One region of the Colwellia aquaemaris genome, then DNA from elsewhere that is predicted to be linked to it. Evidence: predicted binding sites of a transcription regulator. Region 1 holds the regulator's gene; the other holds the start of a gene.

Evidence for each region. The regulator MetJ, encoded in region 1, represses methionine synthesis genes. The targets are predictions, from matches to a motif close to TAGACGTCTAGACGTCTA.
Region 2: a site for MetJ is predicted at 6,018-6,035, ahead of AC27HL_RS14815 (cystathionine beta-lyase). Genes of this name have one in related genera too.

What each region holds. Positions count from the first base shown of each region.
Region 1 covers NZ_BAAJLV010000007.1:99,273-110,207, reverse strand. The annotation lists gene metL (bifunctional aspartate kinase/homoserine dehydrogenase II) at 1-290, opposite strand, end outside; gene metB (cystathionine gamma-synthase) at 351-1,508, opposite strand; gene metJ (met regulon transcriptional regulator MetJ) at 1,740-2,072, shown strand; gene AC27HL_RS16820 (VOC family protein) at 2,152-2,562, opposite strand; gene ccoG (cytochrome c oxidase accessory protein CcoG) at 2,763-4,142, opposite strand; gene AC27HL_RS16810 (sigma-54 interaction domain-containing protein) at 4,338-5,762, opposite strand; gene AC27HL_RS16805 (prenyltransferase) at 6,011-6,907, shown strand; gene AC27HL_RS16800 (malic enzyme-like NAD(P)-binding protein) at 7,014-8,255, opposite strand; gene AC27HL_RS16795 (adenylosuccinate synthase) at 8,807-10,105, opposite strand; gene AC27HL_RS16790 (DUF2065 domain-containing protein) at 10,231-10,416, opposite strand; gene hflC (protease modulator HflC) at 10,549-10,935, opposite strand, start outside.
Region 2 covers NZ_BAAJLV010000005.1:121,485-132,419, forward strand. The annotation lists gene AC27HL_RS14795 (DUF6841 family protein) at 1-186, shown strand, start outside; gene AC27HL_RS14800 (LysR family transcriptional regulator) at 217-1,083, opposite strand; gene dinG (ATP-dependent DNA helicase DinG) at 1,253-3,355, opposite strand; gene AC27HL_RS14810 (DNA polymerase II) at 3,462-5,939, shown strand; gene AC27HL_RS14815 (cystathionine beta-lyase) at 6,073-7,260, shown strand; gene AC27HL_RS14820 (winged helix-turn-helix domain-containing protein) at 7,330-9,504, opposite strand; gene AC27HL_RS14825 (alpha/beta hydrolase-fold protein) at 9,718-10,890, shown strand; gene AC27HL_RS14830 (hypothetical protein) at 10,904-10,935, shown strand, end outside.

The DNA of each region.
Region 1 (10,935 bases):
AGTAGTTCAACCACTAAATCGGTTTTATTTCCTACAGGCGCTGCTTGCTTAAGCTCATAATGTTCTAGTGCCAATTGGTAAATAGCAAATAATGCATCTGTTGTGTCGCCGTTAGCAGAAACGACAATAACGTCATTGAGTTGGCAATGCTGGCGAATAATATCAACGACACGCTCAATACAGGCCGAGGTTGCTAAACTACTGCCACCAAATTTATGTACATTACAAGCAGCTTTAGCCAACTGGTTTTTTGTGGAAGTAAGCTCCACAGCTGAATTTACGTCTGTCATTTTATTTCCAAGCACATGCGCATGTTTATCTAATTAAAAATTATCTTGAGACTATTTCGGTTATATTTGACTAGCGGTAAGTGCCTGCGCTAAATCTGCTAAAATGTCGTCTATGTCTTCAATCCCAACTGAAAGGCGCACTAAAGACTGAGTAATACCTGCGGCAAGTTGCGCTTCAATTTCCATGCCCGCATGAGTCATGGTTGATGGATGACTGATCAAACTTTCTACCCCACCTAATGATTGCGCTAAAGTAAAAAATTCAAGTTTATCAAACAGCACCTTTACTGCTTCAACACCGCCTTTAAGTTCAAAGCTCATCATGGCGCCAAAGTCATGCTGCTGCTTTTTCGCTAACTCATGCTGCGGATGGTTAACTAGCCCTGGGAAATACACTTTTTCCACCGCCGGATGTTGCTGTAAAAATTCGGCAACCGCATTGGCATTAAATTGGTGCTGCTTCATGCGTATCGGTAAAGTTTTCAAGCCCCGTAGCGCTAAAAAGCTGTCAAATGCCGAACCGGTAATACCGATACAGTTAGCCCACCAAGCAAGTTCTTCACCTAAGGCTTGCTCTTTGGTCACTAATACTCCACCAACAACATCACTATGACCATTGATATATTTAGTGGTTGAGTGAAAAACAATATCAGCACCTAATAACAAAGGTTGCTGCAATGCTGGCGATAAAAAGGTGTTATCAACAGCAACCAAAGCGCCAGCTTGATGAGCTTGTTGAGTAATATCTTCAATATCCACCAAACGCAGTAACGGGTTACTTGGCGTTTCAATTAGCACTAGTTTAGGTTTTGTTGCTAAGGCCTGTGTTAATGCCGCTTGATCATTTTGATCAACAACAATTAACTTAAACTGCCCACGCTTGGCAAGATGGGTAAACAGACGAAAACTGCCACCGTAACAATCATGAGGAATAACCACAGTATCATCGGTATTTAGCAACTGACAAACCAGATGTACGGCTGACATTCCCGTGCTAGTGACAATACCTAGCGCCCCTTGCTCTAAATCAGCAATGGCTTGAGCAAACGTAGCACGAGTTGGATTACCCGTACGTGAATAATCAAACTGACGCTTTTCATTAAAACCTTTCAGTGCATAGGTGCTAGAAAGGTGAATTGCAGGAATAACCGCACCATGATGTTGGTCACTATTAATACCTGCACGAACCGCAGTTGTGGCAATTTTTTTCTCGCTCATGTGTGCTCCAGTATAGACATTCTTCTATATAGATGTTTGGACGTCTATAAATCTAAACGGTTTAAAGTGTGCGGTCAAGTACTTTAGACATCTAACCTTCTACACATTCGTTATTGACTCACGCCTCACAACCAGTAAAATTAGCCGTCAAGAATAAACTTATAACTTACTGGTATACCAGATAAGCTAATTATAGGTTTTTCATAATCATTTAAGCATAGAGGAATATTCATGGCAGAGTGGAATGGCGAGTATATTAACCCTTACGCCGAACACGGGAAAAAAAGTGAACAAGTAAAAAAGATCACCGTGTCTATCCCTTTACGTGTGTTGAAAGTGCTAACCGATGAAAGAACACGTCGTCAGGTAAATAACTTACGTCATGCAACCAACAGCGAACTATTATGTGAAGCATTTTTACATGCTTTTACTGGCCAACCATTGCCAGACGATGCTGACTTAGCAAAAGACAATACACAGAAGCTACCGGCCAGTGTTCGTAAAGCGTTAGAAGCACAAGGTGTGACTGACTTTAGCGAATACGAAACAGAAGTAGAAGATTAAAGCGAAACGAGTATCCAAGAGATTAATAAAGGCGCTTTAAGCGCCTTTTTATTTTTGAGCTAAGACTATCTACCAATTATTAACCTGCTTGATTCAACTGTAATAAATCCCATTTAGTGCCATATAAATCTTTAAAAACAACGACTGTACCGTACTCTTCTATTCGTGGCTCCTCGGTAAATTCAACGCCATGAGTTTTCATGTGCTCGTAGTCGCGCCAAAAGTCATTGGTTTGTAGAAAGAGAAAGACTCGTCCACCGGCTTGGTTGCCAACAGATTTTTTTTGCTGATCATCACTGGCTTGCGCTAGCAACAAATTTGTCCCGTTTGAATTTGGTGGGGCGATTTGTACCCAGCGCTTGCCAGCACCTAAATCGCTATCTTCAATAAGCTGAAAGTTTAGTTTTGTGGTATAGAATTCAATAGCGTCATCATAGTTTTCAACAACTAAGGCGATATTCGATATTCTTTGCTCAATGGGGTTTGTCATGATCACTCTATTCGCTAGGTAAAAAGTTATTTTACCGTATTTTAACACTAACAATAAGTAAGGATAACTGAATTATCGAGGTGATTGATACTGTGCACGCCAATGTGATTTACTGCAGCTGTCTTGCAGGCCTTAGCTTTTTCCAAAAAAAAAGGCGCCCCATCGACGCCTTGGTTAAATAACCCAATCTACACACCAAATTAGTTTGAGAAAAATTTCGTCTCCGTTACTGCTTTTACTTCCGGCTTATCGCTAACACTGACTTCCAGCGACACTTCACTAACTCGGCCTTTAATATCGTCAGCAGCCATAGTTAAATGCACTGGCACATTGGCAATTTCTCCTGCTTTAATCAATATGTCTTTATCTGCACTTAAGCTCACTTTGTTATCTAATACATTGACGTTAAAGTGGCGATCTATTTGTGACTTATTAGTAATTTTCAATAAATAGCTATTCGTAACATTATCTTCAAAATCTAGCTGATAAAGTGCCGCTCTGTCTCTAAGCACTGAAAATTCAATTGGCACCCGCACCTGAATGGTATACACCATAAAAGCCATAGCTAGTATTGATAAAACCCCGTAACCGATAATTTTCGATCGCAACAATTTAGCTTTTTTGCCAAGTAATGCATTTTCACTGGTGTAACTAATTAACCCTTTAGCATAGTTAAACTGGCTCATGGCTTGATCACAGGCATCGGCACAAGCACCACAATTTATGCACTCATATTGCAGGCCATTACGAATATCAATACCAACTGGGCAAACTTCCACACAAAGATTACAGTCAACACAGTCTCCTAGCCCTAGCTCTTTAGGATCTTGCTTGCGCTTACGGCGACCACGATTTTCTCCACGTAGTTTGTCATAGGCAACCAATAAGGTATTTTTATCGAACATAGCAGATTGAAAGCGTGAGTATGGACACATATATATGCACATTTTTTCACGGAGCCAACCGGCGTTTCCGTAAGTACAGACAGCAAAAAACAGTACCCAAAACGTTGTTAAACTATCCCAATTAAATTGTATTAAATCGAGATACAGTTCGCGTGTCGGCAAGAAGTAGCTCATAAAGGTGGTGGCGGTTAAAAAAGCCATTAAGCCCCAAAGCAAATGCTTAGCTGATTTTCTCGCGACTGTGTCTAGCGTTTTAGGTTGCTTATCGCGCTTAATTCGTTGATTACGACTCCCTTCAAGTAACTCTTCAACCCAAATAAAACTGAAGGTCCAAACAGTTTGTGGACAAACGTAGCCACACCAGATTCTTCCTAGCCAAGTGGTAACAAAAAATAGTAAGTAACAACTCACTATCAACAGACCCGCTAACAAGGTGAAGTCTTGTGGAAAAAAGGTTTGTGAAAAAATATGAAATTGCTGTTTACCAATATCGAGCAGCACAGCTTGATTACCTTGATAATTAATCCAAGGCAACAAAATAAATATCATGACAAATATAATGCCGGTAAGTTTTCTAATTTTTTGATAGCGCCCTTTTTGCTTACGAACATAAACGGGGGATTCAGACTTGTACGGCTTAATGATCAAATCTTCGGCTTTATAATCAAACTTCATGGTTTACTAATAATACGAACAACAGGATACTCGCTATTAGCAAAATAAAAGCCAACTACAAAATAAAACTTAACGTATTGTTTTAATTAATTAAAAGCATAAGTCACTTATAATCTCAAGCCTCAAAAGCCGCGATATAACGCGAATCCACGATATATCGTGCAATCAATAATAATTAACTGTATATTACCGGGTTTAAGTTGGTCTAATGATTTTTAACTTTTTCATCCGAGACCGTAACGTGCTTTCAGGTAAAGCGAGTAGTTTTGCTGCCCCCATTTCTCCACCGATACGCCATTTGCAAGCTTTAAGTACAGTGCTAATATGCTTTTTCTCTGCTTGTGCCAAGGTGTCAAATTCAACTAATTCCGGTGCTTTTACTGAGCTTTTAAAATTAAAATTTAGAATGTCTGATTTTGCTAAGATCATTTCTCGTTCTAATAAATTCTGCAGCTCTCGTATATTACCCGGCCATTGATACTGCATTAATTTAGCTAAACTGCGATTACTTATCGCCGTAATACTCTTTCCTAGTTTTTTATTCAACGAGCTTATTATGGCTTGTGACAGCAATGGAATATCTTCTTGTCGATCTCTTAACGGCGGCACAGTAACGGGGAAAACATTCAGCCGATAGAATAAATCAATTCTAAAATCTCCATTAGCCACCATAGCAGACAAATCTCGATTGGTTGCCGCAATAACACGAATATCAATGGCCAGTGTTTCACTGCCACCTACACGCTCAAATTCTTGTTCTTGCAGTACCCGTAATAATTTCCCCTGTGCTTCCATAGATAACTCGCCGATTTCATCGAGAAAAAGCGTGCCGCCGTTTGCTAGTTCAAAGCGGCCTTTACGACGCTCTGTTGCGCCGGTAAAAGCGCCTTTTTCATGGCCAAATAATTCTGACTCTAATAAGCTTGGCGTAAAGGCAGCACAATTCACTTTCACCAATGTGGAGTTTTTCCGTTGACTTAAGGCATGAATATTACGTGCCACCAGCTCTTTACCTGTACCATTCTCACCAAGAATTAATACCGTACTATCAGTTTGTGCCACCAGTTCAACTTGCGAGAGCATTTTCGTAACAACCGGGCTCTTGCCTACCAAACCTGCTGAGGACCACTCTTGTGCGAGTTCATTTTGCAAATAGGTATTTTCAGCTTTCAATTGCTCGGTGAGTGATTGCACATTTTCTAAGGCACTACGCAATGCCAGTTCAATTTGTCGCTGCTGACTAACATCACGAAATACCGCAACCGCGCCAATGATTTCTTTATTCTTAAAAACCGCCTGTGTAGTGTATTCTACAGGGAAACTACTGCCGTCCTTGCGCCAAAAAACCTCACCGCTAACTTGTCGAGAAATGCCGTCAAGTGCGGTATTGAATATTTTGCAATCACAGGCCGGGTAAGGTTCGCCATTGCTATAACTGTGATGATGAAACTGATGAATGTTTTGACCGAGTAATTCAGCGGATGACCAACCTGTCATTGCTTCCGCCGCTGGGTTAATAAAAATAGCTCGTCCTTGCGCATCTACACCGTAAATACCTTCACCGACAGCGTTAAGCAATAATTCTGAATCTGCAAGATAGGCTTTAATTTCTTTATTCATTTTATCTCCAAAATCATGCGTAAATGGCTATAGAAAACTTACGTAATAGGCAAACCAGCATAAACCACGATATATCGAGGACATTATGAATGAGACTAACTGAATAGGAAAGGTTACTTTTAGCAGATAAATTAAATAATTATCAGCTTTTTTGATTTGTTCGACTATTACCTTACTTTCGATATTCCTATTCTTTACATTTGGCACTAAGCTAGTTTTGATTATCAACATATAGTGGAATGGAAACCATGAAAGAAAACTTTAACGCACTATTTAGCGCCATGCGTTTACCATTTTTATTACTCACCTTTTCGGTTATTTTCTTGGCACTGTCTATAACCATACATAGTGGTGCCGAAATATCAGTTATTGACAGCACATTAGTATTTATTGGCGCTTTATCGGCGCATATTAGTGTTAATTTATTAAACGAATATCAAGACTTTCATAGTGGCCTTGATTTTTTAACAGTCAAAACACCGTTTAGTGGTGGTAGTGGTGCATTAATAACAACACCTTCAGCAGCGAGTTTTGTCGCCAAAATGAGCATTTTATTTTTATTCATTACTAGCGTCATTGGTGTCTACTTTGCGTTGACGACAAGCTTAAAAATCATTGCAATTGGCCTTTTCGGCATAGCCATAATTGTTTTCTACACTAAATGGATAAACAAATTGCCGATTATCTGCTTGATTTGCAGCGGCCTAGCCTTTGGCCCTTTAATGGTTCTAGGGACATCAATTGTTTTAATGGGGAATATAAGTTGGAATGTTGTACTAATTTCTCTTGTGCCATTTTTTTTAACCAATAACCTATTACTAATAAATCAGTTTCCTGATATTAATGCAGATAAACAAGTAGGGAGAAACCATTTTTCCATTAAGTATGGTATGCAAAAAAGCATATACGTCTATGTAATTTTTTTACTTTTGGCTTTGGTAAATATTGTTTTCGTGATATTTGTCTGTAATTTACCAGCATTTGCCTATTTAGCTATTGCACCAACATTAATTGCATTTTGCTTAATATCTCTACTCAACAAAAAAGGCACAGTTATAACAAATATCATTAGTGCGATGCGTATGTCGGTTATCAATGCTGTTGTTACTCCGAGTACTTTAGCTATCGCACTCTGTTTAGCTTAGGATTGTTGTTATGTTAACTAGCACTAAATACAAGGCATAAAAAAGGGAAGCATTATGCTTCCCTTTCCAATAATTAAGCAACATAGAAGTCACTTAAAACAAAATACTAACCGTTGTAGTTTTCTGGTAATTCTATGCCCGCAACCCCTGAATCAACAGCTGCTTGAGCTACCGCTTTAGCTACGGCAGAACGTAAACGTGAGTCCATTGGTTTTGGAATAATATAGTCTTTACCGAACTCTAGTTGACTATCGCCACTTGCGGCAAGTACTTCAGCTGGCACTTCCTCTTTGGCCAAAGCACGAATGGCATGTACTGCAGCAATTTTCATTTCATCATTAATAGTACGTGCGCGCACATCTAACGCACCACGGAAAATAAACGGGAAACACAACACGTTATTAACTTGGTTAGGGTAGTCTGAACGCCCTGTTGCAATAATTAAATCATCACGTGTTGCTAACGCAAGCTCTGGCTTTATTTCTGGATCAGGGTTAGAACAAGCAAAAATTACTGGCTTATTTGCCATAAGTTTTACATGCTCTGGAGATAATACATTTGGCCCTGAGACCCCAACAAAAACATCAGCACCGTCTATGGCTTCTTCTAAAGTGCGCTTATCCGTGTTGTTAGCGAAAAGTTTTTTGTATTCGTTCAAGTCATCACGACGAGTATGAATAATGCCTTTGGTATCTAGCATATAGATCTTTTCACGCTGAGCGCCACATTTAATTAATAGCTCCATACAAGCAATTGCTGCCGCACCTGCGCCCATACAAACAATATTTGCATGGCGTAATGCTTTACCTTGAATTTCTAACGCATTAATCATACCAGCGGCAGTAACAATAGCTGTACCGTGTTGATCATCGTGAAATACCGGCACTTTACAACGCTCTATTAAAGCTTTTTCGATAGCAAAACATTCAGGTGCTTTAATATCTTCAAGATTAATACCACCAAAACTATCAGCAATATTCGCCACGGTATTAACAAAGTCTTCAACTGTTTTATGCTTTACTTCAATATCAAACGAATTAATACCGGCAAAACGTTTAAACAATAATGCTTTACCTTCCATAACGGGCTTAGAAGCCATTGGCCCTAAATTACCTAACCCTAAAATAGCGGTACCATTCGTAATAACAGCAACCGTATTGCCTTTACCTGTATATTTATAAACGTCATCAGGATTTTCAGCAATGGCACGAACAGGCTCAGCAACACCTGGACTATAGGCGAGAGAGAGATCTTGGCTCGTTTCAGCGGCTGTTGTTAATTCAACGCTAATCTTCCCTGGTGTTGGGTATGCGTGATAATCAAGTGCTTGTTGGCGAAGATCTGTCATATGTATTCCTAATTAATGCGGCTACTGTGTGAGTATGGTTCAATTTTATTTTCATTGAATTAATAATTCATGAAATCTATATTCGTTATTATTGATATCTATGTTATTGCATAGTAGTTACTCATTTCAAGCACTTTTCTATATATTAATTCGCTACAAGCTATAAATAATATAGCCTGAGCAAATTCGCATTTCACATTATTTAGCTGAATATTCAGCATAATTCGTTAACTATTCATACATAAATAGCTGTTAGATTACTTTTTTTGGCAATAAATGAGTTAAATGTAAAACTTAGGTTTAAAACGGCTGTTTTATATGGGAGATGACGAACTTTTGAATCATTTCATACCAGATAACAGAATTTAGCAACAATTCATTAAACTTAGCGTGAAACTGGTATACCACTAAATCAAAAAAATTTCCGGCAAACTGCAATTTTTCTAGTTAAATTTATGTGCTATATACAGGCTGAAAAATTGGATAATTAAACAATTTCAGGCATAAAAAAACCACCTAATAGGTGGTTTTTAAATTAGCTTATTTATTAGTTACTCATCAAATGGGTTAACTAAAATCATAGTCTCATTACGGTCTGGGCCTGTTGAGATAATATCAACCGGTACGCCTGTAACTTCTTCAATTCGCTTAATGTATGCTATGGCATTGGCTGGTAATGCATCACGAGAAGTTGCGCCTACCGTCGATTCACTCCAACCTGGCATTTCTTCGTATACAGGTGTGATTTTCTCATAACCTTCAGCGGCTGTTGGTGGCACAGTGATAACATCACCTTCTTCGGTTTTATAACCAACACAGATTTTTAATGTTTCTAAACCATCTAAAACATCAAGTTTAGTTAAACAAAAACCGCTAATGCTGTTGACTTGCACAGCACGGTGCATTGCTACAGCATCGAACCAACCACAACGGCGTTCACGACCGGTTGTCGCACCAAATTCATGACCAACAGTACCTAAATGATTTCCAACTTCATCATCCAATTCCGTTGGGAAAGGGCCTGAGCCAACACGTGTAGTGTAAGCTTTAGTAATACCTAAAACATAATCTAAGTAACGTGGACCAAAACCGCTACCAGTAGCAACACCACCAACTGTTGTATTTGAAGACGTTACATATGGGTATGTACCGTGGTCGATATCAAGCAATGTACCTTGCGCACCTTCAAACATGATAGAGTCACCCGCTTTGCGCGCTTGATCTAACATTTCTGAAATATCTGCAACCATGCTCTTAATTGTATCTGCTACTGCCATTGCATCAGCTAGTACTTCTTCATAGCTTACAGGTTCAGCTTTATAGTATGTTGTTAATACGAAGTTATGGTATTCCATAATTTCTTTTAATTTCGCCGCAAAAGATTCTGCGCAAAATAGGTCACCAACACGTAAACCACGACGAGCAGCTTTATCTTCGTACGCTGGACCAATACCACGACCAGTAGTACCGATAGCTTTGCTACCGCGGGCTTTTTCGCGTGCTGCGTCTAAAGCATTGTGGTATGGAAGAATTAACGGACATGCATCGCTAATTAAAAGACGTTCGCGTACGGGTACGCCACGTTCTTCTAACATTGCCATTTCTGTCATAAGTGCTTTAGGACAAAGAACTACACCATTGCCAATTAAACATTTTACGTTTTCACGTAACACGCCAGATGGAATAAGGTGTAATACGGTTTTTTCACCGTTAATGACTAGTGTATGACCTGCGTTGTGGCCACCTTGATAGCGCACTACATATTTGGCTTTATCAGTAAGTAAGTCGACGACTTTACCTTTACCTTCGTCACCCCATTGGGTGCCTAGAACTACGACGTTTTTACCCATGTTCACATATTGGTAAGAAAATTAGGCGGGGATTCTATCAAATATAAATATTGAGTCCAAGCAATAATTGTTGATTTTTAATTCAATTTAAAAAAATTCAATTGGCAAGGTAAGTTAGCGATAAATTAATTTATCAACCCTAGCATGGCTAGACCAATTACAACCAAAAAAATTCCAATTTGACGAATAGCACTAATCGGTTCATTTGCTAATTTAAGTACGTATGCACGCCACTTGTTTGGAAATAAGGCTGGAATAAGTCCCTCAATGATCAAAGCAATAGCAATGGCCATAAGTATGGTAGATGTCATATCAAGTCCTTAATAAACCGTAATTCATACGTATATGCCTCAGTAGATATATGCATACGTTTATACATTACTTTCTATATATAAAAAAGCCATGGCAAGTGCCATGGCTTTTATAATGATTTTTAAAAGATATTACTTTTCTTTTTTACCGTCTTTTAAGTAGTTAAAGAAATCGCTGTCGGGCTTAACAACTAAAATATCATTCTTAGAACTAAAGCTTTTTTCGTATGCTTCTAAACTACGAAAGAAGTTAAAGAACTCTGCATCTTTGCCATAAGAGTCAGCATAAACTTTTGCCGCTAATGCATCACCTTCACCACGTATTTCTCGCGCGTTCTTTTGTGCTTCCGCTAACATTACCGTTACTTTTGCATCAATAGTTGCGCGAATAATTTCTGCTTGTTCTTGACCTTGTGAGCGATGCTCTTTGGCCACAGCAGTTCGCTCAGCACGCATACGCTCATAAATTGAATTACTTACTTCAGTAGGTAAGTTAATTGCTTTAATACGTACGTCGAT
Region 2 (10,935 bases), on a different contig from region 1:
GTTAAGTTATTAGCAGATAACATTGCTATAGCAAGTAATGTTGCCGTGCGTTTTTTAGCAAATGGCGATGTTTATGATCGCGCTGGTGCGACATATTTTTTAAATAAGGCAGCAACCGGATGGGAAATATCTGCGTTTGCACTCCATGCACCTGAAAAAAGTCTGAATTTTTTATCTGAGAGTTAACCTTATTTGAAAAGCTAATTGCTAAAACTGTTAGACAGCCTTTCCGCTAATTAGCTTTTCTTTTATTCGCAGTGAATTAGTTAAAAATGTCATTAATAGTTTTATACGTGGCACGTTGCGTAAATCGGGATGAGTAAGCACCCAAATATCTTGATGAGGAAATACCATGTTTTTATCTATGCGGCGTAAGCCCTTTATTGAATCAGCGATGTAACACGCCCCCATTGTCATACCTTGTCCTTGTGCAGCAGCATAATGTCTCAGTACTAAATCTTCTATTCGCATGGCTATGCTGGCATTTGGGTAAGGAGAGTTTTCAATCCAAGCCGGTCTGGCACCAATATTCGTCAACCATTGATACTCTGTTTCATGCCTTGCTGAAAGATATTGTGCACTGGCGTAATAGCTTAAGGCGATGGGGAATAATCTATGGCCAACTAAATGCTCAGATGGTTGATTGGATACCCGAATAACCACGTCTGCCTCAGATCTATCCAAATTAGCCAATTGATATGAAGTTTGCATATTCAAAATAATTTCAGGGTATTGCTGCTGAAAGTTGTGCAGTTCTTCTAAAAGAAGGTATTGACCAATAGCCGGTGGTATAGAAAGGTTGATTTCGCCTGCTAGTTCCAGTTGATGAGTTTTCTTTAAACGGTTATCACTTAGGGTAAGTTGCTCAATTTTTTCGGCAGAAGTTAGCAGCGTTTTACCCGATGCAGTTAGCGCATAACCTTTTGGTGTTAAATCAAAAATATCAGCACCATATTTTTGGTTAAGATTAGCTAGGCGTCGTGAAACTGTACTATGATTCAAGGCCAATTGCTGCGCGGCGTTTCTCAGTGTTTTACCCCGATAAACAGCGAGTATTAAGCGATAATCGTCCCAATTTTCCATTTAAATACCTAAGCCAACGAATACAGTTAACATCATCATACGGGATAACTTTGTTGGAATGAAAAACTATTTAATTGCTAAATGTTACCAAAAACAGTTTGTTATCAGTTTACTAGTTTAGTTAAGCATTGAGTTGTTAATTTATTTACAAAGTTAAAGGCGATAATCTTTATTCAATAATACGTTTAAAAGGCGGCAGTGAATTTAATAGGTCTTTACCGTAGCGTTTACTGACAACACGCTTGTCCATTAAGGTTATAATGCCGTAATCTTTTTCGTTTCTAAGCAAGCGGCCTGTGGCTTGAATTAGCTTTTTTGAAGTTTCAGGCACTGAAATTGACATAAACGGATTGCCGCCTTTTGCCGTTATATATTCAGCCTGTGCTTCCTCAACAGGGGAAGACGGCACGGAAAAAGGCAATTTGGTAATTATAACATTGGTTAAATAGTTGCCAGGTAAATCTAACCCCTCTGAAAAGCTTTGCGTACCAAATATAATGCTGACTTTTTCTTTATCGCATAGTGCTTTATGTGTTTCGATAATTTTTTGTCGTGATTGTTCGCCTTGCACTAAAATACTAAGTTTATTTTTTTCACGCAGGGCAGTAACCACTTTATCCATTTGCCAATAGGATGAAAATAATACTAATGTTGCTTTTCCACGCTTAATTAACGCTGGTAGCTTTTCAATAAGTTCATCAGTAAAGCCATCGGCACTGGGTTCATATTGCATTTTTGCTATCATTAATTGCGCATTATTTTGATAATCAAATGGTGAATCAACTTTTTGATACTGGCTGCCATCGTTAGTTTGCAAACCGGCTTGTCGACGAAAGTGATCAAAAGAGTTTAGTGCCAAAATTGTTGCCGAGCATAGAACCGCACCTTCACATTTTGACCACAACATATCTTCTAATGTGAAGCCAACTTCAATTGGTGACGCACACAATAAATAGTCATTGCGTTTACTTTCAAGTTGCTCCATCCAACGCGCCATAGGTGCACCTTTTTCACTGTCGGTTTTTGCGTACATTTGCCAGAGTGCATTGAAATTTTCTAGCCGTTGGATCATAAAGCCGGATTCAGCCAATAATGGCTCAGCTAAATACATTTGTGTGTCGCCATCTTTAACCGATTCCATCAAAAGGTTATAAAGCTTATTCAAATGGCTAAGTGATTTTTTAGAACTTTCACTTAAATCTTCTGCCCAATTTTTTAAAGACTTTGGAATTATTCCGTTTTCATAACGAAATAATGGCGTTTGATTTTTGCCGTTTTTTGCTGCCGTATCGTTGAAATAAATACTGCGATTATTGTCGATAAAAGCTAACACTTTTTGCATGTCGGCTAGAATATCTCGACAATCATCGGCTAATTTTATCGATGGTGAAATAGCACTTTGCGATTTTACTAATTTTGCAATTTTGTCACCGGTTTCTTGTAACTTTGCAAGCCAGTCAAGGGCTCCCTTGATGGTAAGGCTGGCGCTAGAGTGGTCACGCGTAACCTTGGGAAGGTGGTGAGCTTCGTCAATAATGTAAAAAGTCTCTTCAGGTGAAGGTAAAATTCTGCCGCCGCCCAGTTCTAAATCAGCAAGTAGCAAACTATGGTTAACAACGAGAACATCAGCGGCTTCCATTGTTTCTCTCGCTTTATGAAATGGACAATGTGCATGCTCAGATAAGTGCTTTAAGCAGCTGTGTTTGTCAGCTTGAATTTGTTGCCAAATTACATGATTTACGGGATCAGGCCAAGAATCAATATCGCCAGACCAAGAGTTGTCTGACAGCGCTTTATGCATGTTATTTAGCATTCTAATATCATGCGCTTGTGGTTTTTCCGCGAAAGTAAAACCCACTTGAGGGTTATCATCATTGGTTACAGCTTGAGATAATTTTTGTCGGCAAACATAGCGCTGTCGGCCTTTGGCTAAGGTGAAATTAAAATCAAGGCCGCTGTGTTTTTTTAAAAACGGTAAATCTTTATCAACTAACTGCTCTTGTAGTGCAACGGTGGCAGTTGCAATGCATACCTTTTTGTTTCTACTAAGTGCTAATGGGATTGAACCTAAGGCATACGCTAGTGACTTCCCCGTACCTGTGCCGGCTTCAATAGTGATGATTTTGCGTTGCTTGTCATATTCGCCAGCTAATGTTTTGGCAATTTCGGCAATTAAGAAGGTTTGTTGTTTGCGTGGGTTAAAATTGTTTAGGTTTTCACCTATGCTTTTATAGGAAGTTCGAATAACTTGCTTAATTTTTTCGCTTAACATTGCGGCTGTGGTTTCCTAAAAAGAATAGATGATTTACACTGCTGTATATATTAACAGTTTATTTGGATTGGTTGCACTAATTAATCCACTTGGTATTCGTCACTAAATGCAAATTTCTCCGCAAAATTTAAATGAACAGTCAAATATAGTGAATTTACAACGTGGTTTTATATTAACGCGTTCAGTGCGTGATCTAGGTAATGCAATCGAAATTACCTTGTGGTTAAAAACCCCTAAAGGCCCAGTTGAGCTTATTATTAATAATGAACGTGCAGTATTTTTTATTGAACATCAGCATGTTGATTCAGTTCAGCGTATTCTTAAAAGCCAGCAATTTAATTCTACACACATTAAGCCAGTCGCTTTAAAAACGTTTAACCAAGTGAAGGTTAATGTTGTTTATTTTTCTACCTTAAGAGAGTTTTATCAAGCAAGAGAAATTTTGAAAAAACAAGGTATTAAGTGCTATGAGGATGATTTTCGTCCTGATGATCGCTTTTTAATGGAACGTTTTATAACAGCTGATCTAGTTTTCTCTGGTCGGCAAGTGCCAATAAAAAATATCCCATTCCAACAAGCGAGATCACAGACAAATTATCAACGCTTTGAACAAGTAAAATGCAAGCGCATAGATAAAGCACTGCAAACAGATATTCAGTTAACGACGGTTTCGTTAGATATAGAATGCTCAATGTCGGGAGAGCTTTATTCTATTGGTTTGTACAGTGAAATGTGTCAATGCGTATTTATGATAGCTAATAGTGAAGAGGCTCAGCGGGAGCAAGAACAAAACACAGATGCAGATATCGAAATCATCTGGCAAGTTGATGAGCAGGCATTATTACATAGTCTATTAGTGTGGTTTAGTGAATATGATCCTGACATCATTATTGGTTGGAATGTCATTAACTTTGATTTTAACTTATTGCAAAAGCGCTACGATCTTTATGAAATTAAATTTGCGATTGGACGAGATGGCAGAGCACCGCATTGGCGTAAAAATATAGCCAGTGAACAACAATTTATTGAAATAAACGGCCGAGTTATTTTAGATGGCATAGATTTATTAAAAACTGCCACTTACAGTTTCCCAAGCTTTTCACTTGATAATGTTGCTAATACCTTGTTAGGTATAGGTAAAAAAGTAAATGATGTTGATAACCGCGTACAAGAAATTACCGATAACTTTAACCACAATAAAACTGCACTAGCACTATATAATTTGGAAGATTGCCGTTTAGTATCATTGATATTTCGCCATACCCAATTATTAGAATTTGCTATGTTACGAGCACAGCTAACGGGCTTAGCCATTGATAGAGTTGGCGGCTCAGTTGCGGCCTTTACCAACTTGTATTTACCGAAATTACATCGTAGTGGTTATGTGGCGCCAAATATGGGCGATGGCGACCAAGGCTTTGAATCACCTGGCGGCTTTGTTATGGACTCTATTCCGGGTCTTTACAACAATGTTTTGGTACTAGATTTTAAAAGCCTGTACCCCAGCATTATCAGAAGTTTTAATATCGACCCTATGGGTTTAATAGAAGGTCTGAAATCGCCCGAAACAGCTATAGAAGGCTTTGACGGCGCGTATTTTTCACGAGAGCAACATTTTTTACCGAATATTATTACCGAACTATGGAAAGAACGTGATAAAGCAAAAATAGAAAAAAACGCTGCTTTGTCGCAAGCGATAAAAATTATTATGAATTCTTTCTACGGTATTTTGGGCTCAACAGGGTGTCGTTTCTTTGATCCTCGTTTATCGGGTTCAATTACCAAGCGCAGTCACAGCCTGTTAAAAACCACGAAAACTTGGATAGAAGCAAAAGGTTATCAAGTGATTTACGGCGATACCGACTCGATATTTGTTCATATTGGTGACGAGCAAACACCGGAGTCGAGTAAAATTTTAGGCAAAACACTACAGGACTATATAAACCAGAAGTGGCAAGCGGTGTTACTGGAACAATTTAATATAGTGAGCGAGCTTGAAATAGAGTTTGAAACCCATTTTAGTAAATTTTTAATGCCAACAGTACGTGGACAAGAAGTTGGTACAAAAAAGCGCTATGCCGGCTTAGTTTTGAAAAATAACGAGCAACAACTGATATTTAAAGGATTAGAGAGTGTTCGTACTGATTGGACTGAATTGGCAAAGCAGTTTCAACGAAAGCTATACCAAATGGTATTTAATGATCAACCTGTGGCGGAGTATATTAAACAAGTTGTTGCAGAAACTTTGTCTGGATTACATGATGAAAACTTAGTTTATCGTAAACGATTACGCCGTAAACTTGAGCTGTACGTAAAAAATGTTCCGCCTCATGTTCGTGCAGCAAGACTCGCTGACGAAATTAACAAAACGCAGGGCAAACCACTGAAGTATCAAAATAAAGGCTGGATAGAGTACGTAATAACTACCAGTGGGCCACAAGCGAAAGGGTGTCAGACCGCACCGTTAGATTATCAGTTTTATATTGATCGACAATTACAAGCGGTTGCCGATGCCATATTACCGTTTATTAATACCAATTTTGATGAAATTACCAACGCGCAAATGAACTTGTTTGATTGTTAGTGGTATAAGATCAATTAAAACTATGTCATGACAAAATAATTCGTGCTTCTTTACGCCATCCGATATATAAAAGAGCTATAGATGGCTAGATAGCTAAATTTGTGCAGTATTAACGTTGGGAATTCTTGGGCTGATGAAAAAAGAAACAAAAATTATTAATGCAGGTCGTAAAAGCAAATGGACGCGTGGTGTTGTAAATCCGCCTGTAGAACGCGCGTCAACCGTGGTATTTGATTCTGTTAAAGAAATGAAACATGCAACGGCGAATAAAACTAATCAGGTATTGTTTTATGGTCGTCGCGGTACGTCAACGTCATTTGCCTTTAGTGATGCGATGACAGAGTTAGAAGGCGGTGCAGGTTGTGCTGTTTACCCGTCAGGTACTGCCGCTATTACCAATGCGATTTTAGCTTTTGTGAAAACTGGTGATCATATTTTAATGGTTGATACCGCTTATGAACCAACAAGAGATTATTGCGATAAAATTTTAGCTAAGTTAGGTATAGAAACCAGTTATTATGATCCATTAGTGGGTCGTGATATTGAATCACTCATTAAGCCTAATACCCGAGTTGTTTTTCTTGAATCGCCTGGTTCAATCACTATGGAAGTGCAAGATGTGCCAGCGATTGCAGAAGTTGCGCACCGACATAATTGTGTTGTAATGCTAGATAACACTTGGTCAGCTGGGGTGAATTTTCAACCATTTGACTATGGTGTTGATGTTTCTATTCAAGCTGCAACAAAATATATTGTTGGTCATTCGGATGTAATGTTAGGCACAGCAACCGCAAATGAAGTCCATTGGCCACAACTTAGAGAAAGCAGCTACACCATGGGGCAATGCACTTCGCCAGATGATTTATACTTGGCTATGCGCGGTATTAGAACCTTGCCGGTAAGGTTACAACAACATCAAGCAAGTGCGTTAAAAATTGCGCAATGGCTGTCTAATCGTGAAGAAGTGGAAACAGTGCTTCATCCTGCTTTTGAGTCTTGCCCTGGGCATGAAGTATTTGAACGTGATTTTACTGGCTCTAATGGTTTATTTTCATTTGTATTAAATAGAGGTAATCAAGCAGCACTAACCGCGCTTTTAGATGGTATGAAACATTTTAAAATGGGCTATTCGTGGGGCGGGTTTGAAAGTTTGATTCTTGGCATTGCTAAGGTTGGAAATTTACGCTCAGCAACACAGTGGCCTTATGAATATCCACTTATTCGTTTACATGTTGGTTTAGAAAATGTTGATGACTTAATTGCGGATTTAGAGCAAGGGTTTGAGCGTTTAAACGCAAGACTTAATTGTAGTAGCTCATAGCTATTCTGATAGTTATGCTTGATAATTTTTGCATAACCTGACAGGTAGCCAAGAGCTAAAAAGAGACATTCAATACATAGTGCGATGGACATCGCCTTCGAGGCTATTAGCGTCGCTCACTATTATGTTGCCTTTACTTATGTCATAACTAAAAAAGTCATTCAATGGTAGTTTCCGGCGCTCAGATTTTCTATTAATTGGAACGACATAAAGATATTCATTACCGTTTTCTGCATTAACGTAATAAAGGTTATTTGAATCGACCTTTACATGATAAAAATCAATTGGTAAGGATATTTGCGTATTAATAAAACTTATTTGTTTAGAAGGAGTGTTGTCATCACGGGATGAATAGCTTGCTTGGTATAAGGCGTTACTTTGTTGTTCAATAAAATAGACAAGTTCAGGTTGTTCATTGTCTTTCAAACCATACGCCCATCTTCCATCAAGTTTTAGCTTTTCATTGTTAGAGAGCTGGACTACTACCAATTCAGGGTTTCCATTAACAACCTGAGTAATAGCCACACTCTGGCTTGCAAGCCAATCCAAAGCAATGATTGGGTTTTTACTTTGATAAATTAAATGTTTTGACTTAAACGCAGTCAATGGTTTATTTGGGCTTAGTTCACTTATGGGAACTTGATAAACCTTGTTATCAACATTTAATAAAGCATGTTTATCGTTTTCAGAAATTGCAACATATTTGAGCCAATGAGAATTAGGTAAATTAGTGACTACTTTAGCCTGCTTATATTGATTGTTTGCTAAATATAATTGCATACGGCCACTTCGTTTTGAAACGAATAAATACTTATCGCTTTTGTGAAATAGTGCGGGATAAACATCAAGCACTGATGAATTATCAATAGAGTTGATGTTGTTGGACGAAATTAACCAGCGATTGTTATAGTTTTTGTTCTCTGTACTAAAGAGTATATTTTTCCCGTCAGGCAACCTTGCAAGCTTTGGTAATATTTCTTCTGATATATTGATAACTTCAGTAGCATTTTCGCCATTTATGTCACTTTTGATGATTCGCTGGGCAGGTGGAGATGCAAAGTAATACACTTGCTCTGAGTTATGATGCCATATAGCCTCATACACTGGCTTTTCAAACTTAATACCTTTTGTTATTTTGTTATCCGATAAATTTAGCGACAGTAACTGCGTTTTGTAGTCACTATCAGTGCTCATTACTAAAAGTTTCTTGCCATTAGGGGATATATCAAGACTATGGTGTCCCCAGCCCTTGGGGTGTGGTTGAGTAACAATCCTGTGCTCGCCAGTATCAACATCAAAAGCATAAATTTGATTCGGCCAATAATTCTTAGGTTGAGCAGCATAATAAAAGGTATTTTGACCAACATGATAATCTATATCTTTGACTCTCTTATTACTGCAATCAAATAGCTTTTTGGATGCTTTACTTATTTGATTTAGCTCTTCTGGCGCTGGTAAAAACTCTTGATAAACTCCGCATTTATTCTCCAAAATATCAAGGTAAAAAATGGTAGTTTGATTTGCATTACTGTCATTAATGATAGAAATGATTTGACTAATATTGCCTGCTATTTTTGCTTGGTTAGTGACTGAGGTGTCAATATTTTTTAGCCATAGCTCAAGACTTTTATGGTCATCATTTGCTTTCAAATAATATAAGTGCGTATTGTTTGGATGCATTATAGGAGACAGCTCTGCACCTTGATCTCGCGTTAATGCTACCGAGTAACTAATATTTGAGGAACTTTTGGTACTAGCTTTAAATATCATGAAATAGCTTAAAGCAATGACCAAAATAACAGTAAAAGAAATCCCTATATGAGTTTTCCACTTTTTTTCCAAAAAACCAAATGAGGCCATTTGGGCTGTGTTTTCATTAATTAAATTTGAACTATTTTGGGTTAAATCATTTTGACGTGAAGCGATGCATTCTAGTGTTTCAATATCACAAACGAGACGGTATCCCCGTTTAGGTACAGTTTGAATGTAATGCGGCTTTTTAGCATCATCACCCAGTAGCTTGCGAAGGTTACCTATTAACTTATTGATGGCATTGTCTGTAACGACAGAGCCCGCCCATAATTGGTCAAGTATATTTTGTCTTGAGATAACCGCATTTGGACGTTCAACAAATAGCCGCAGTAATTCAAATATTTTAGGCTCTATAAGTATTTCGGAATTATCACTAGCATTTAGTAAACGTGAATGTTCTACATCGAGTATATACTCGCCAAATTTGATCATAACCTACTATAATAAAACCCAAAATCATCACTCTCATTCAAACGATATCATACCGATAGCTATATTGAAAAAAGAATTAGCTTCAGTTCTCTAATTTGCCGACTGATTCGTAAAAATCACCTTTTCATCACCTTTTTTCCCTACAACTTCATTACTTTTCAAAGGTTACTTGTCACATTATCCCTCTAATATTAATAAGATAATGGAAAATTTATGTTTAAACAGATAGCAACTCTACTCTTTGTGTTTTTAATTTGTGTCGAGGAAACAAAAGCCAATGTACGCGGCACTTCAAACACTGACAGCTTGTATTCAACCATTTTGTCAGAACAACGAGATTTATTAATACATTTACCCAACAACTATAATCAAAATAAAATGCTTGATTATCCTGTGCTCTATTTATTGGACGGGCAAAGAAACTTTGCTCATACCGTTGGCACTTTAGATTTACTGAATCAATCTAATATGGCGCAAGAGATGATTGTAATCGCGATAAAAAACACACATCGAACAAGAGATTTCACTCCTACCTATGATGAAAGCTACAACGAATGGGGTATTTCAGGTGGTGCAGATGACTTTCTTGATTTCATTGAAAAAGAACTTAGTCCATATATTAATAAAAAATACCGTGCTAACAATTTTAAAATAATCTCAGGCCACTCCTTAGGAGGATTGCTTGCTATCTATGCTTTACAATCAAGACCCGAGCTATTTCAAGCGCACTTCGCATTCAGCCCGAGCTTATGGTGGCATACGCAGGTCATATTCAAGAAAGCAGAAAGCTTTTTGAAAAATTCAGACGAATTATACACATATCTTTATGTGAATATGGGGAATGAGGGCGTTCATATGTTGAGTTCATATGAGCGATATACAAAATTACTTAATTCACAGAGCCGAAAAGAATTTAAATTTAATTCAGATTTAGATATATCCGAAACCCACAATACTACTGCTCTTGCAGGACACTCATTAGCTTTTCAAAAGCTATATTCGACATTACGCCCGAGTCAAGAGACTATTGCTAAAGGAATGCCAGCAGTCAAAGAGTTCTACAAGAAACAATCCAAAATCTACGGCTATGAAATAAAGCCAAGCTACGGAGCCATTAATGGAGTAGCTTATAGCGTGTTGAATAAAAAAGACTTTGCTACAGCAATCGCTATTTTTAAGGAAAATGTAAAGAGTTATCCTTATAAAGCTGACGCCTATGATAGCTTGGCTGATGGCTATGAAGCTAATGGAGAGCTAGATAAAGCGTTGGAAATGAGAAATTTAGTCATTAAGAAAAGCATTGTAGAAAACGTTGAAAATAATGCCTATAAAACTCGCAAAATGAATCTATTAAAGTTGATTAAAACTAATAAAAACAAACCTTAATAAGGATTTGATTGTGATATACCTCTCGGCTTTACTGCTATTATT